Regions from separate parts of the Agrobacterium sp. SORGH_AS 787 genome, predicted to be linked through region 1. Evidence: predicted binding sites of a transcription regulator. Region 1 holds the regulator's gene; the other holds the start of a gene.
What was found. The regulator LexA, encoded in region 1, represses DNA repair genes until DNA is damaged. The targets are predictions, from matches to a motif close to TGTTCNNNNTGTGTTCNG.

Region 1 (7,551 bases):
AAGCCTTACCTTACCCGCGCTTTCTATTCCCTGATCGGCGAACGCATGGCAGACGATATCCTGCTGGTGATGGCCAAGCGTGAAGGTAAATATGTTGCGGGCGCCATCAACTTCATTGGCGGCGATGCACTGTACGGCCGCCACTGGGGCTGCATCGAAGACCATCCCTTCCTGCATTTCGAAGTCTGCTACCATCAGGCGATCGACTTCGCGCTTTCCAAGGGCTTGAAGCGCGTGGAGGCAGGCGCTCAGGGCGAGCATAAGCTGGCACGCGGCTACACGCCGGTGACCACCCATTCCGCCCACTACATTGCCCATCCCGGTCTTCGCCACGCCATCGCCGATTATCTGGAGCGGGAGCGCAGCGAAGTCGAACAGATCAACGACTATCTTGAAGATCACAGCCCGTTTCGCAAAAGCGAACGGCAGGAAGACGACGACTAAAGAGTTTTGAGGGAGCAGCCCGTGACAGCCTACGATGACAATAACATCTTCGCAAAAATCCTCCGGGGTGAAATCCCGTGCGTCAAGGTCTACGAAGACGACCATACACTCGCCTTCATGGACGTGATGCCCCAAGCCCCGGGTCACCTGCTGGTGATCCCGAAGACCGGCTCGCGCAATATTCTCGATGCCGATCCTGAGGTGCTGACAAAGACGATCCCCGTCGTTCAAAAACTCGCCGTCGCCACCAAGGACGCCTTCGATGCGGACGGCGTCTACATCGCGCAGTTCAACGAACCCGCCGCAGGCCAGACGGTCTTCCACCTGCACTTCCACGTCGTACCGCGCAAGGATGGAGAACCTCTGAAGCCTCACAGCGGCGCGATGGCCGATATAGAGGTACTCAAGGCTCACGCCGAAAAGATCAAGAAGGCACTTTAACGCGCCGCTACCCTCCACCGGTGGGTGGAGAGCAAAGTAAAGCAACACCCCAAAAGAAAAACCCGCCGAGGCCATCGGCGGGTTTTCTATTAATGGGTTCTCCGAAAGAACCCTCCTGTCATCTCGTAGCCAAATCAGCCGCGAAGAATGGAACGGCCAGCGTAAGCAGCCTGCGGACCCAGCATCTCTTCGATGCGGATCAGCTGATTATACTTTGCCAGACGGTCGGAGCGCGACAGCGAGCCGGTCTTGATCTGACCGCAGTTGGTGGCGACCGCGAGATCGGCAATCGTGGAGTCTTCCGTTTCACCCGAACGGTGAGACATGACCGCCGTGTAGCGGGCCTTGTGCGCTGTCTCGACAGCGTCGAGCGTCTCGGTCAGAGAACCGATCTGGTTGACCTTGACGAGGATGGAGTTGGCAACGCCCATCTTGATGCCGTCGCGCAGGCGCGCGGAGTTGGTGACGAAGAGGTCGTCGCCGACGAGCTGTACCTTGGAGCCGATCTTGTCGGTCAGGTACTTCCAGCCTTCCCAATCGTCTTCGGCCATGCCGTCTTCAATGGAGATGATCGGGTATTTGCCAGCGAGTTCTGCAAGGTAATCAGCCATGGCTTCCGGCTCGAGCGTACGGCCCTCGCCTTCCATCTCGTATTTGCCGTTCTTGAAGAACTCGGTCGACGCGCAGTCGAGAGCAAGGCCAACGTCGTCGCCCGGCTTGTAGCCAGCCTTTTCAACCGACTTCATGATGAAGTCCAGCGCTTCCGGCGCGCTCTTCAGGCCTGGCGCGAAACCGCCTTCATCACCCACATTGGTGTTGTGGCCCTGGGCTGCCAGTTCCTTTTTCAGAACATGGAAGATTTCCGCACCGATGCGCACCGCGTCACGGATGCTTTCCGCGCCGACCGGCATGATCATGAATTCCTGGAAGTCGATCGGGTTGTCGGCATGCGCGCCGCCATTGATGATGTTCATCATCGGAACGGGCAGCAGGTGGGCGTTCGGGCCGCCGACGTAGCGATAAAGCGGCAGGCCGGTCGTTTCGGCGGCAGCCTTGGCAACAGCCAGCGATACGCCGAGGATGGCGTTTGCGCCGAGGCGAGACTTGTTCGGCGTACCATCGAGCGCGATCAGCGTCTGGTCGATGTGGATCTGGCTTTCGGCATCGAAGCCACCAAGCGCATCGAAGATTTCGGTGTTGACGGCCTCGACGGCCTTTTCAACGCCCTTGCCGCCATAGCGTTGTCCGCCATCGCGCAGCTCGACTGCCTCGTGAGCGCCGGTGGATGCGCCAGATGGAACGGCGGCGCGACCGAAGGAGCCGTCTTCGAGGTACACATCGACCTCGACCGTGGGATTGCCACGGCTATCGAGGATTTCGCGTGCGATGATGTCGGTAATGGCTGTCATGGTCTCTCCCTTGGGACTGGAACAGATGAATTTCAGTCGCTTGTCTTAGAGCGCATCGGCAAAACTGTGAAGCCGTTTTCAGGCCGGATCGCGGATAAAGGTGACTGAAACGAGTCGGATGTCATTGCCGCTTCGCTGTAGACGAAGCGGAAGAATTTACAATGACGACGCCCCACATCAGGCGTCGCACCATAGATAAAAATTGGTTAGGCCAAAATCAGGCGGCCTTGGCGATAGCATCAAACGCCAGAAGCTTCTCCAGAAGCTTCGGCATGTCCTTCAGATGGACCATATTCGGACCATCGGACGGCGCATTGTCAGGGTCTTCATGGGTCTCGACAAACAGACCTGCAATGCCAACGGCAACCGCCGCACGCGACAATGTCTCAACGAATTCGCGCTGACCACCGGTCGACCCGCCCTGCCCGCCTGGCTGCTGCACGGAATGCGTCGCATCGAAAACCACCGGCGCGCCGAGCGAGGCCATGATCGGCAGCGAGCGCATATCGGAGACAAGCGTGTTGTAGCCGAAAGACGCACCGCGTTCGCAGAGAAGAACGTTCGGATTGCCGCTCTCATTCAACTTCGCCAGCACATTCTTCATATCCCAGGGCGCCAGGAACTGCCCCTTCTTCACATTGATCACGCGACCGGTCTTCGCGGCTGCGATGAGAAGATCGGTCTGGCGGCTAAGGAAGGCCGGGATTTGCAGAACATCGACGGTTTCGGCGACAATGGTGCATTGCTCTTCGGTATGGATATCCGTCAGTACCGGAAACCCGAATTCCTTCTTGAGATCGGCAAAGATCTCCATGGCCTTGCCGAGACCGATGCCGCGCTTGCCGGAGAGCGATGTGCGATTGGCCTTGTCGAAGGATGACTTATAGACAAGCCCGATGCCGAGCTTGCCACAAAGCTCATGGAGCGTGCCGGCAATCATGAAGGCGTGGTCGCGGCTCTCCATCTGGCACGGGCCGGCAATCAGCGAAAACCGTTCCGTGTTGGAAAAGGCGACAGCACCTTTGCCCTCGCCGGCGACCACTTTCAAATTGTTCTTCACAGTCATCTCATTCCTCACGACACATGCGCCGGACATCGCCGGCAACCGCTTAACTTGCGATGTTGCACAGGCATTATCAGCAAGTGCGCCACGTGTCACGGGATGAGGGAAGCTGCGGCCGGAGCACCGACCGCTGCCTTTTAGCCGGCATTCGCCCTCCGGACGACATCGGGATTGGCCTCTGAAAATTGCACGAACGGCCCGACCGCGCGCACGGCGTCGGAAAATCCAGCACTTCCCTTCAGCCCTTCCAATTCTTCAGGCTTGAAACCTTGCGCCAGCAACATGCGATAGACGTTCTCGCTGTTCTCACCACCGGAGGAAACCCAAGCCGGTAGCGATGCCTCCCAGGCCTTCTTCTCACGCTGGTTTCGGTCGGCAACGATGGCGAGCTTGATCAGTCCGCCGATCGGAATGGGAATACCGTTCACAGCTATATCGGGGACGAAGCTCGCCGGATGAACGCCACCAAGCGCGTGGTTCTTCAGAATCCTTGCACAGTTGTTGTCGCGCGTCGGCTCCTTGTTTTGCGAAACACGCTTCTGATTGAGCTGAACGATGAGCTTGCAGTTGGCCATCGTCGTGTTCAGGAGCAGCCGGTCATACTCCTTCCGCTTCAAGGCTTCCGGTGAATTGGGGTCGAGTGTCTGGCAACCGGCCAGCGCAATCAGCATTCCGATAAGGGTGAACCTAATGAGCTTCATAAAAATGTCCTTGCCCCAAGAAAAGACGCTACGAAGCAGCGCCGTGGAGCCCTGATGATTTTGTTGATAATGCTTCGAATGGCTTGGCCTTCATCCCACAGGATGACCGGATCGGATGATCCTCGAAGCAGCTCGTAGATACCCGTAAAAATGAGATCATCAACCTGGAGACGAAAAAGATACGCGACACCGTAAAGAAGCTATAAACTTCTACCATTGCGCGGATGACAGGACCGCGAATTGATCAGACGGAAACGTTTGCGGAATTTTAAGGGATTGCAGAACACATATGGAACATATAGTGTTCGTTCTGTATTTGTTTCACGAATCTTCGCCACGCATTCCAAGGGTTTTCTTCATGCTCACGCGCAAACAGCAGGAACTGCTTCTTTTCATTCATGAGCGAATGAAAGAGTCCGGCGTGCCCCCATCTTTCGATGAGATGAAAGATGCCCTCGATCTCGCCTCGAAGTCTGGTATTCACCGCCTGATCACTGCGTTGGAGGAGCGTGGCTTCATCCGCCGCCTGCCGAACCGGGCAAGAGCGCTGGAGGTCATCAAGCTTCCCGAAGCCTATTCCGCACCCTCACAGAAGCCGCCGCGCGGTTTCTCGCCAAGCGTGATAGAGGGTAGCCTCGGGAAAGCCAAACCGCAGGAGCCTGCCCCGGCCCAGAAGCCCGCAAACGATCAGAGCTCGTCCGCTGTCACCGTCCCTGTGATGGGACGCATCGCCGCCGGTGTGCCGATCTCCGCCATCCAGAACAACACCCACGATGTCGCCGTACCCGTCGATATGCTCGGTACGGGGGAGCACTACGCGCTCGAGGTCAAGGGCGACTCGATGATCGAGGCTGGCATTTTCGATGGCGATACCGTCATCATCCGCAACGGCAGCACCGCCAACCCCGGCGATATCATCGTTGCACTCGTAGACGACGAGGAAGCCACCTTGAAGCGCTTCCGTCGCAAGGGCGCTTCCATCGCTTTGGAGGCTGCAAACCCCGCTTATGAAACCCGCATCTTTGGACCTGATCGGGTCAAGATTCAGGGCAAGCTGGTCGGTCTCATTCGTCGCTATCATTGAGCGATAGCGAGCGGCGTTGGCGTTGCTCCCATCGCTTTCGAGGGGCAAGAACATCCCGAGTTGAACGTTAGAGGCAGGCGATTGGCCTGCCTTTAGGGTGATGATAGGCCTTTAACGTTTACTTTGGGTCATTCGCGGGCTCGGCCAGAGGATTCCTGTGTCAAGGTCTTATGGGTGGCCGGTTCAGTCCCGACCATGACCCGGAAAGGTTTTCGGGCCTTTGTCAGCAGTCGGAAGGCGGAATTGGACTGCCTGTTTATAGAGGCGCCCACATCTATGGTTTCAGCCTAAGGACGCCGCAGCATGTGACGCGTGACATCATCGCCCCTCCTCAGTCCTGCCGGTCGATTCTCGATCCTGATCATACTGTCGCAGCGTCGGGAAATCCGGCAACCAGGCTTCACGGCGGATCGTCCAAAGCTCGTAGGTCGGCTCGAACTGATCTGGTGAATCCAGAGAACCGATATTCACCTCGATTTCGTCGTCGCTTTTCCCAAAGACGGGCGAGCCGCAATTGGGGCAGAAGAAGCGGCCATTATAGCTGTGCGTTTCCCCTTCGATTGTCACGGCATCCTCAGGAAAGATCGCTGATGCGTGGAAGAGCGCGCCGTGATGTTTGCGGCAATCCATACAGTGACAAAGGCCGACACGGTAGGGCTTACCCACCATCGAAAGCCTCACCTTACCACAGGCACAACCGCCAGATTTGACGTCCATCTCGAACACTCCATTCACTTCATGTCTGCTCATCAAACCATGACGAGCGAATGAAGTTCATTCTGCTTCTGTCTCCAGACGCGTGAGAGCGGCGAACACATCAAATCATATGATATCTGACATGACAGACTAGGCCTGTATGTCCTCCCGCTCATGCGTTACGACCTTTGCAAGCACTTACGCTTTGGCCAATTGCCTGCGATACGAGCCGCCTTATCACCAAGAGGAGACAACATGTACGATCTCTACATCGCCAATAAGAACTACTCCTCCTGGTCGCTCCGGCCTTGGGTTCTAATGCGGACATTGAGCATCCCTTTCAATGAGCGCCTCGTCCCCTTCAACGATCCCGATCCAAAGAACAGCTTCATGCACTTCACCCCCTCCGGCAAGGTGCCCTGCCTGGTGGATGGCGATGTCACCGTCTGGGACTCGCTTGCAATCGTGGAATATCTCGCCGAACGGCATGATGGTGTTTGGGCTGAGGATGCCAAGGCGCGGGCCTGGTCGCGCTCTGCCGCCGCCGAGATGCATTCCGGCTTCCAATCCCTGCGCAATCTGCACCCGATGAGCGTAGGCTTGCGCATCCGGCCAGTCCCCGCAAGCGACGCGCTCCGCAAGGATATAGCGCGCATCGACACGCTCTGGCAGCAGGTGCTGGACACTTTTGGCGGACCGTTTCTGACCGGTGTCAATTTCACCGCCTTTGACGCCTTCTTCTGCCCCGTTGCCTTTCGCTTCCAGACTTACGGCACCGCACTGTCGCCAGCAGCGGAGGCTTACAAGACGCGCCTCCTTGGTTTGCCAGCGATGAGGGAATGGGAGCAGGCAGCGGTCTCTGAACCGTGGCGTGATCCGGAGCATGAGGAGGAAGCGCGGGCGTCGGGCGAGATCATTGAGGATCGGCGTTCAAACGCCGTTTAGAGGCAACGAGTTACGGCTCGGCCGCCAGCATCGTTTCAATATGCGGCGGCACCTCTCCGTCAAACGTCTTGCTGCGCCAGTCGTAAGCGCGGTGGACGGACCAGGGTCTGGCGACGCCTTGCATCGCCGCGCGTGCAGCCGCGACGGGCGCTCCACTTTCATTCAGCCAAAGCTCCAGCGAACCTGTCTTGCGTAATGTGGTGGCGCTGATCAATATCGCGCCTGAGCGACAAGTCGTGAAGGGCACGAAGCGCGAGGTGACGACGATATCCGCCACATCACAGGCGGTTCCGGTGAAGGCGGTGTTCGAAATGGCAGCGACCCTGACGCCAGTCTCATGCTGTCCCACGCACCACGCATTTCTCTGGCACGAGAAAACATTTGTCCGCTCGAGAGCCAGTAGCATCTTTTCGCGGGCCTGTTGCTTCTGCTGATCGGTCAGAACAGGTTGGCGGCGCGTCGATGCCTGTACCGTGGTCTCTTCATCGCTCGCTGCGTTGTCATCAAAGATGACAGGCGCCACATGCTTGTCTGGCAGCGGCACCGCCCTCGCCCACTGTTCATAGACAAATCCCTTCGCCTGACGCTTCGTTGTGGCGACGGCCTGATCCGTGCGAAATGCGACAAGAAGGCCATCCTCGTAGATCAAGAGGTCGGGCTTCGCCTTATTCAGCTCAACCGGCACCAACACGAGACCGGCAAGGAGAAAAGGAAGCCCCACGAGAGCGAGCCGTGTCCGCAGCAAAGTCAGCAGAAGAAAACCGACCG
Region 2 (7,551 bases), 570 kb from region 1:
CCGCGACATCCTGATGAAACTGATTGGCGGTCTTTTCCGTTACCGCATGGATCGCGTCGTTCAGCGGCAGGTTGGGATAATCGCGAAGCGCCCGCGCGTTGATCTTGTCGTCCACGTCGGTGATGTTACGCGCATAGGTGACGCCATTCTCGCCATAGACATGCCGCAGCAGGCGATAGAGCACGTCGAAGACGATCACCGGGCGGGCATTGCCGATATGGGCATAATCATAGACCGTCGGGCCGCAAACATACATGCGGACATTCTTCGCATCGATCGGCTGAAATTCGGCTTTTTCGCGGGTCAGCGTGTTGTAAAGCTTCAAGCGCAAGGACATGCGTATTTCCTTCGGGTATCGGAGATTGACCCCACCGGAGCGTTTGTCTGCTTTGACCTTTCAGGAGACGAAAACGATCTGGCCGGGGGTTAGACCAGCAAAATTCAACTCAGCAGCAACGGCAGATCGTTATTTTCATGGCTTGCTTTATGAAGCGACGCCCGTTGTCGGTCAAGAGCATCGCTTTGAGATTCACGCTGGTTCGCAAGTCATTCCGGCGCGCGGTAGCTGACGAATTTCCGGTCGCGGACGACATAGATCTTACCGGTCTCGGAGAGGTCAGGCGAGGCAAGCGGGACGATAGCCTGTGCCACTTCCGAAGGATGGGGCAGGGTGTCGGGATCTTCGCCGGGCATCGCCTGGGCACGCATCGCCGTACGCGTCGCGCCCGGATTGATGCTGTTGATGCGCAAATGTGTCTGCTCGGTCTCCGCCGCCCAAGTGCGTGCCAGCGCTTCAACGGCAGCCTTTGAGGTGGAATAGACGCCCCAGAACGGCCGACAGGAATGGGCAGCGCCAGAGGACAGGATCAGCGCGCGCCCGGCATCGGACTTCAACAGAAGCGGTTCGACTGAGCGAATGAGACGCCAGGTTGCGGTGACGTTGATGTTCATCACCTTTTCAAACACCTTGGCCTCGATGTGTCCGACAGGCGAAATGACGCCAAGCATCCCGGCATTGGCGACCAGAATGTCGAGCTTGCCCCAACGTTCGTGGATAGAGGCGCCGAGTGCATCGATCGCCTTCATGTCTGCGAGATCGAATGGAACGAGCGTGGCCGTACCACCAACGGCCTTGATAGCGTCGTCCAGATCTTCGAGCCCACCAACCGTGCGCGCGCAGGCAATCACATGGGCGCCGGCTTTGGCCAGTTCGACCGCGGTGAAGTAGCCGATGCCGCGAGAGGCTCCGGTCACGAGTGCGATCCGGCCTTTAAGGTCGATGGTCATGGTCCCCCCTGAATATCGTTCGACAGTCCGCCATGTCTTACTGAGGGAGGACATGTCCGGCAAGCGGCTTCGAGGTCTGAGAAGGCCGCAGAGAAAAGCCCGCATTTGCGGTGCGGGCTTTAAAAAGATCAGCCGTTGCTGGCGAGCATGGAGATCTTACTGCCCATCGACTCACCATTCTTGTCGAGAAGGCGTGTCGGATATTCACCGGTAAAGTAATGATCGGTGAACTGCGGACGGGCAGGGTTGCGATCCTCTCCGCCGACGGCGCGGTAAAGTCCGTTGATCGATAGGAAGGCGAGCGAATCCGCGCCGATATATTTCGCCATCGCATTCACGTCGGCATACTGGTTGGCGAGAAGCTTATCGGCATCCGGCGTGTCGATACCGTAGAAATCCGGATGGAAAATCATCGGGCTCGCGACGCGGATGTGGACTTCCTTGGCGCCAGCTTCACGGATCATCTGCACGATCTTGACCGACGTGGTGCCACGAACGATGGAATCATCCACCAGAACGACGCGCTTGCCTTCGATCATTGCCCGGTTGGCGGAATGTTTCAGCTTCACGCCGAAAGCGCGTATCTGCTGCGTCGGCTCGATGAAGGTACGACCGACATAGTGGTTGCGGATGATGCCGTATTCGAAGGGAATACCGCTTTCCTGCGCAAAGCCAAGCGCTGCAGGCGTGCCGCCATCCGGCACCGGCACGACGACATCGGCCTCGAGCGGCGCTTCCTTGGCAAGGTTCATGCCCATGTTCTTGCGGGTCGTATAAACGTTACGACCGCCGACAACGGAGTCGGGGCGGGCGAAATAGACATATTCGAACAGGCAGAGGCGCTCCGGCTGCGGCTTGTTCGGCTTGCGCGCATCGATGCTGATCGAACCATCCGGCTGGATCTCGCAGATGATGACTTCACCATTTTCAACGTCGCGGACGAATTTTGCGCCAATGATATCGAGCGCACATGTCTCGGAACAGAAGATCGGCTTGCCGTCGAGGTCGCCCATGACGAGGGGACGGATGCCCGTGGGATCGCGAGCTGCAATCAGCTTCGTGCGGGTCATGGCCAGCATCGAATAACCGCCTTCCATCTGGCGGATCGCATCGATGAAGCGGTCAGCCGTGGAGGAGTGGCGGGAGCGTGCAATCAGATGCAGTACGACCTCTGTATCGGACGTGGACTGGCAGATCGCGCCGGTCGCGATGATCTGGCGGCGAAGCGTCAGGCCATTGGTGAAGTTGCCGTTATGGGCAATGGCGATGCCGCCTTCTTCCAACTCAGCGAACAGCGGCTGTACGTTGCGCATCGCGACTTCACCGGTGGTCGAGTAGCGCGTATGACCCATCGAGATCGTGCCGGGAAGGCGGGCCAATGTGGCCGGGTTGGTGTAATGATCGCCCACCAGACCCATGTGCCGCTCCTGATGGAAGCGCTTGCCATCGAAGGAAACGATACCAGCCGCTTCCTGGCCGCGATGCTGGAGAGCATGCAGGCCGAGTGCCGTCAGGGCCGCCGCATCCGTGTGACCGAGAATGCCGAACACACCGCATTCCTCATGCAGCGTATCGCCATCGATAATGTCATTGAAGGTGGAATGCGAAAGCGGCTCATTCATCTGGCTTGCCTTTGCTTACTGCCAAAAACAAAAACCGCCCCGGCGATTGACTCTGCCGGTTTGGCCTGTTTGCTGCCTATGTCGAAGTATTTAGCACAAATAGCGCGCCTTGCATCTATTGCAAGGCGCGCTATCGGATCAATTCGCCGGGACCGGCGCCGTTGTTGCCGGCGCGTCTTCCGCAGGCGCCTGCTCAGGTGTCGTCTCAGTCTTCTTCCCAAGGATGCGAGCGCGGATTTGCGGCTCGATATCGTCCGGCAAAACGGCTTCCAGCTTGCCGACCAGACCATCGAGGAACGGCTTGGACTTGGCCTGCGTTACCCAATCGGGCTGCGTTCTCACATCGACCAGCCAGTTCCAGAAAGCGACGGCGACGACGAGCAGAAGCAGGCCGCGCGCAGCGCCGAAGAGGAAACCGAGTGTGCGGTCCAGCGCGCCGATGCGGCTGTCGATGATGAAATCGGCAATGCGCGAGGTGATGAAGGAAATGATGATCAGCGCAACGAGGAAGACCAGACCGGCCGAACCGGCAATCGCGATCTTGTCGTCATCGGTATAGTTGCGCGCATAGGGAAGCAGCAGTGGATAGAGATAGTAAGCAGCTGCAACAGAGCCGACCCAACTTGCGATGGACAGAATTTCACGCGAGAACCCACGCACCATGGCGAGAACGGCGGAGAAAAGCACAACGGCAAGAACGATACCGTCGAAAATCGTAATGGGCATTTACCAACTCCGGAGGTCGCGGCACCCGAAAGGAAGCCGCTGTGCCAATTTGCGATCCTCTTACACTAGCCGGGTAAGCAGCGAAAGGATCATTATTCGTCTTCCTCAGCCTGTCTGAAGCGGTTACCCGAACCTGCAATGCGCGCCACGAGGTCGGGGAGGCTTTCAATCTCCGTCCAGCGCCCCTTTGAGCCCTTCGGCAATTCCGCCGACGCGGAGGGGAGAAAGGCGGTGGAAAATCCAAGCTTCTCGGCTTCCTTCAACCGCTGCGCCGTTTGGGACACCGGCCGCACTGCGCCCGACAGGCTGATTTCGCCGAAATAGACGCAATCGGCAGGCAGGGCAAGACCGGCAAGCGAGGAAACCAGTGCAGAAGCAATCGCCATGTCTGCTGCGGGCTCCGAGATACGGTAGCCACCGGCTATGTTGAGATAGACATCGTGCTGACCAAGCTTCACGCCGCAATGGGCCTCGAGTACGGCAAGAATCATCGCAAGCCGCGACGAATCCCACCCCACCACCGCACGACGCGGTGTGCCAAGCGAGGTTGCCGCCACCAGGGCCTGAACCTCCACTAGCACGGGGCGCGTGCCTTCCATACCGGCGAAAACAGCGGCGCCCGGGGATTTTTCGTTGCGCTCTCCCAGGAAAAGCTCCGAAGGATTGGAGACCTCGCGCAGACCCCGGTCCGACATTTCGAACACACCGATTTCATCGGTCGGGCCGAAACGGTTCTTGACGGTCCGCAGGATGCGATAATGATGCCCGCGATCGCCCTCAAAATAGAGAACAGCATCCACCATGTGCTCTACCACTCGCGGACCGGCGATCTGGCCTTCCTTCGTTACATGGCCGACCAGCACCATGGTGGCGCCGGTTTGCTTGGCAAAGCGTATCATCGCTTGAACACCGGTGCGCACCTGCGTAACCGTCCCGGGGGCGGAATCGGCGGTATCGCTCCACAGCGTCTGGATGGAATCGATGATAACGAGATCGGGCCGCTTCCCCTCGGAAATCGTCGCGAGAATGTCCTCGACATTGGTTTCCGCCGCCAGAAGCACGTCGGTTTCCGCTGCGCCTAAGCGCTGCGCACGTAGCCGCACCTGCGCCACGGCCTCTTCGCCAGACACATAGATAACGCGATGGCCTTGGCGCGAGAGTGCCGCCGCGGCCTGCATGAGCAGCGTCGATTTTCCGATGCCCGGATCGCCACCGATCAGAACCGCCGATCCGCGCACGAAGCCCCCGCCTGTCGCGCGATCCAGCTCGCTCATGCCGGTCGGAATACGCGGTGCCTCCTCGATTTCACCGGAAAGCGAGGTGAGGGTGACGGGGCGGCCTTTCTTCGGCGTTTTGCCGGGCCCGCCGCCGATTCCACCCATCGGGTCTTCTTCGACGATCGTGTTCCACTCGCCGCAGCCCTCGCATTTGCCGGCCCAACGGGTGTGGACGGTACCGCAGTTCTGGCAAATGAATTGTGTCTTGGCTTTGGCCATGAAGTCGGTCTTTTTCTTTTGAGAGCAATAAGGGGTATGGCGGATTTTGATCCTGTTTTGTTCTCGTTAACACAGGTCGCCCCAACTTTCCAAGAGGCTAAAAACTTACTCGTCGCCGATCAGATATTGCCGCTCATAACGAAGACCAAGGCTGGTCAACATCTCGTAGCCAATCGTGCCGGCAGCCCGCGCCACCTCATCGACAGGCACGTTCGGCCCGAAGAGCTCGATATAGTCGCCCGCACGAATGGCACGTTCCGGCACGTCGGTGACGTCGAAAATGGTGAGATCCATGGTGATGCGACCGGCGACTGGAACACGGTAGCCATTGATGAAGCCTTCCGCGCCGCCACGGCCCATCTCGCGCAACGGAATGCCGGAGCCGGAGAGTGATCGCGAATAGCCATCGGCATAGCCTACAGCCGCGATTGCCAGACGGCTCGCACGCTTCAACTGATAGGTGCCGCCATAGCTTACCGTTTGCCCTTCACCGGCTTCGCGAATCTGGATGATCCGCGCCTCTGCCTTGGCGACGGGGCGCATGGGGTTCTGCATGTCGCTGACGGCTTCGCCGCCGTAAAGTGAGATGCCCGGACGCGTCAGGTCGAAGTGGTATTCCGGGCCGAGGAAGATTCCGGCAGAGGCTGAAAGGCTTGATTCGATACCTTCGAAAGCGGCACTAACCCTTCGAAATGATTCAAGCTGCGCCTTGTTCATCGGCGAAGAGGGGGTATCGGCGCTCGCAAGGTGGGACATGACCAGTACGGGATCGAAGCTTGCCGGCCGTGTCGGGTCATCGGCCAGATAAAGCGCGTCTTCGACTGGAAGCCCAAGGCGGTTGAAACCGGTATCCACATGCAGCGCAAACGGATGGTCGCCGCGCTCGGCCAGAGCGCTCGTCCAGAAGGAGAGCTGTTCCTCCGAAGCTATCACCGGCACGAGATCATGGGCGAAGACATCGCGTTCCTGGCCCGGCCAAATTCCAGACAGCACGAAGATGCGCGCCTCCGGCGCATGAGGGCGAAGGGTGACACCTTCCGCGACGCTGGCCACGAAGAAATCTCGCGCACCGGCGTGATAGAGCGTCGAGCCGCAATCCTCGATCCCCATACCATAGGCATCCGCTTTCACCACAGCTGCCGCCCGCGCCTTGCTAGAGCGTCGCTGCATGTCGCGCCAGTTATCGGCAAGCGCCGCGAGATCGATGGTCAGCCGAAGTGGCGCGGTTTCGAATGCGTCTGCATCCATTTCGGAAAAGCTGTCATCGAGGTCGTCTGTCATGGCCATGCACCCTTTCACTGTCGCCGTGGTCTATCACTTTTGTTCAAGACGGTCATGACGGATTGGGCTAAACCTTGCCTATGCACAATGTTTCGCAGGAACAGGCCACCGATCACATGCCGCTTTCACGCGCAGAAACCACTCGGTTTTGGCGTGATAAGCGTTTCAAAGGCATGGAGTGCATGACGGCGACGTTCCTCACGCATGAATTCTCGCCACACGCGCATGACACCTTTTCCATCGGCGCCATCGAAAACGGCTCTCAGATTTCCACCATCAAAGGCACGACCGAGCGGACCGGCCCCGGCCATCTTTATCTCATCGATCCCGGCCAGATTCACGATGGCGCACCCGGCGGCGATGGCTACAGATATCGCATGATCTATCCGGATGTGGCGCTTCTGTTCGACGTGATCGAAGACGTGACCGGGCGCGCCTTTCATGGCACGCCGTCCTTTCCAAGCTTCCTGCCGCATGACCCGAAGATGGCGCAGGCCTTTCAAATCGCTCATCGCAGGCTGGAAAGCGGGGCAGGCGCACTTGAAGCGGATGAGGGTATGTTCTCGGTTCTCGCCGAACTCTTCTCCCGTCACGGCAGCGCCATCATCCTGCCTGTTGAGACACGCGAGAAAACCGCGGTCTATCAGGCACGGGATTATCTCAACGACAACTTCGATACGGATGTGGGACTGGAAGAACTGGCGAGTATGGCCGGTCTCAGCCGCGCCCATCTGATCCGCGCCTTCCGCCGTGAATTCCACATCACGCCGCATGCCTATCTGACCGATATCCGCATCCGCCGGGCGAGACATTTGTTGCGCAGGGGAGAAAGCCCCGCATCCGTGGCGCTTGAATGCGGCTTCGCCGATCAGGCGCATTTCACCCGCCACTTCAAGGCGCGTACCGGTGTGACGCCGGGCCAGTTTCGCGCTGCCTAAATCGCGGCATCACTTTCGTTCAATACGCTTCACTGACGACCTCCTAGATGCTTCTCCTGAATAGGAGAATGACATGTTGAGCAAGACCCCGCCTGAAAAACCACAGGAACTGATCGCCGGATTGAAAGCCGCTTCGCCGCTGCTCGTGGCCATGGTGCCAATCGGCATGGTCTTCGGCGCGATTGCGGTGAGCAAGGGGCT

Region 2: the regulator LexA is predicted to act here: its motif matches at 5,179-5,196, upstream of radA (DNA repair protein RadA).

The regions. Positions count from the first base shown of each region.
Region 1 is NZ_JAUTBG010000002.1:2,565,016-2,572,566, forward strand. It holds gene QE435_RS21675 (GNAT family N-acetyltransferase) at 1-444, shown strand, start outside; gene QE435_RS21680 (HIT family protein) at 466-885, shown strand; gene eno (phosphopyruvate hydratase) at 1,020-2,294, opposite strand; gene kdsA (3-deoxy-8-phosphooctulonate synthase) at 2,512-3,360, opposite strand; gene QE435_RS21695 (hypothetical protein) at 3,495-4,058, opposite strand; gene lexA (transcriptional repressor LexA) at 4,417-5,142, shown strand; gene QE435_RS21705 (GFA family protein) at 5,461-5,859, opposite strand; gene QE435_RS21710 (glutathione S-transferase family protein) at 6,094-6,783, shown strand; gene QE435_RS21715 (ComEC/Rec2 family competence protein) at 6,794-7,551, opposite strand, start outside.
Region 2 is NZ_JAUTBG010000002.1:1,998,619-2,006,169, forward strand. It holds gene cysS (cysteine--tRNA ligase) at 1-337, opposite strand, end outside; gene QE435_RS18900 (hypothetical protein) at 336-569, shown strand; gene QE435_RS18905 (SDR family NAD(P)-dependent oxidoreductase) at 547-1,287, opposite strand; gene purF (amidophosphoribosyltransferase) at 1,416-2,909, opposite strand; gene QE435_RS18915 (CvpA family protein) at 3,048-3,635, opposite strand; gene radA (DNA repair protein RadA) at 3,728-5,131, opposite strand; gene alr (alanine racemase) at 5,237-6,412, opposite strand; gene QE435_RS18930 (AraC family transcriptional regulator) at 6,493-7,350, shown strand; gene QE435_RS18935 (AzlC family ABC transporter permease) at 7,424-7,551, shown strand, end outside.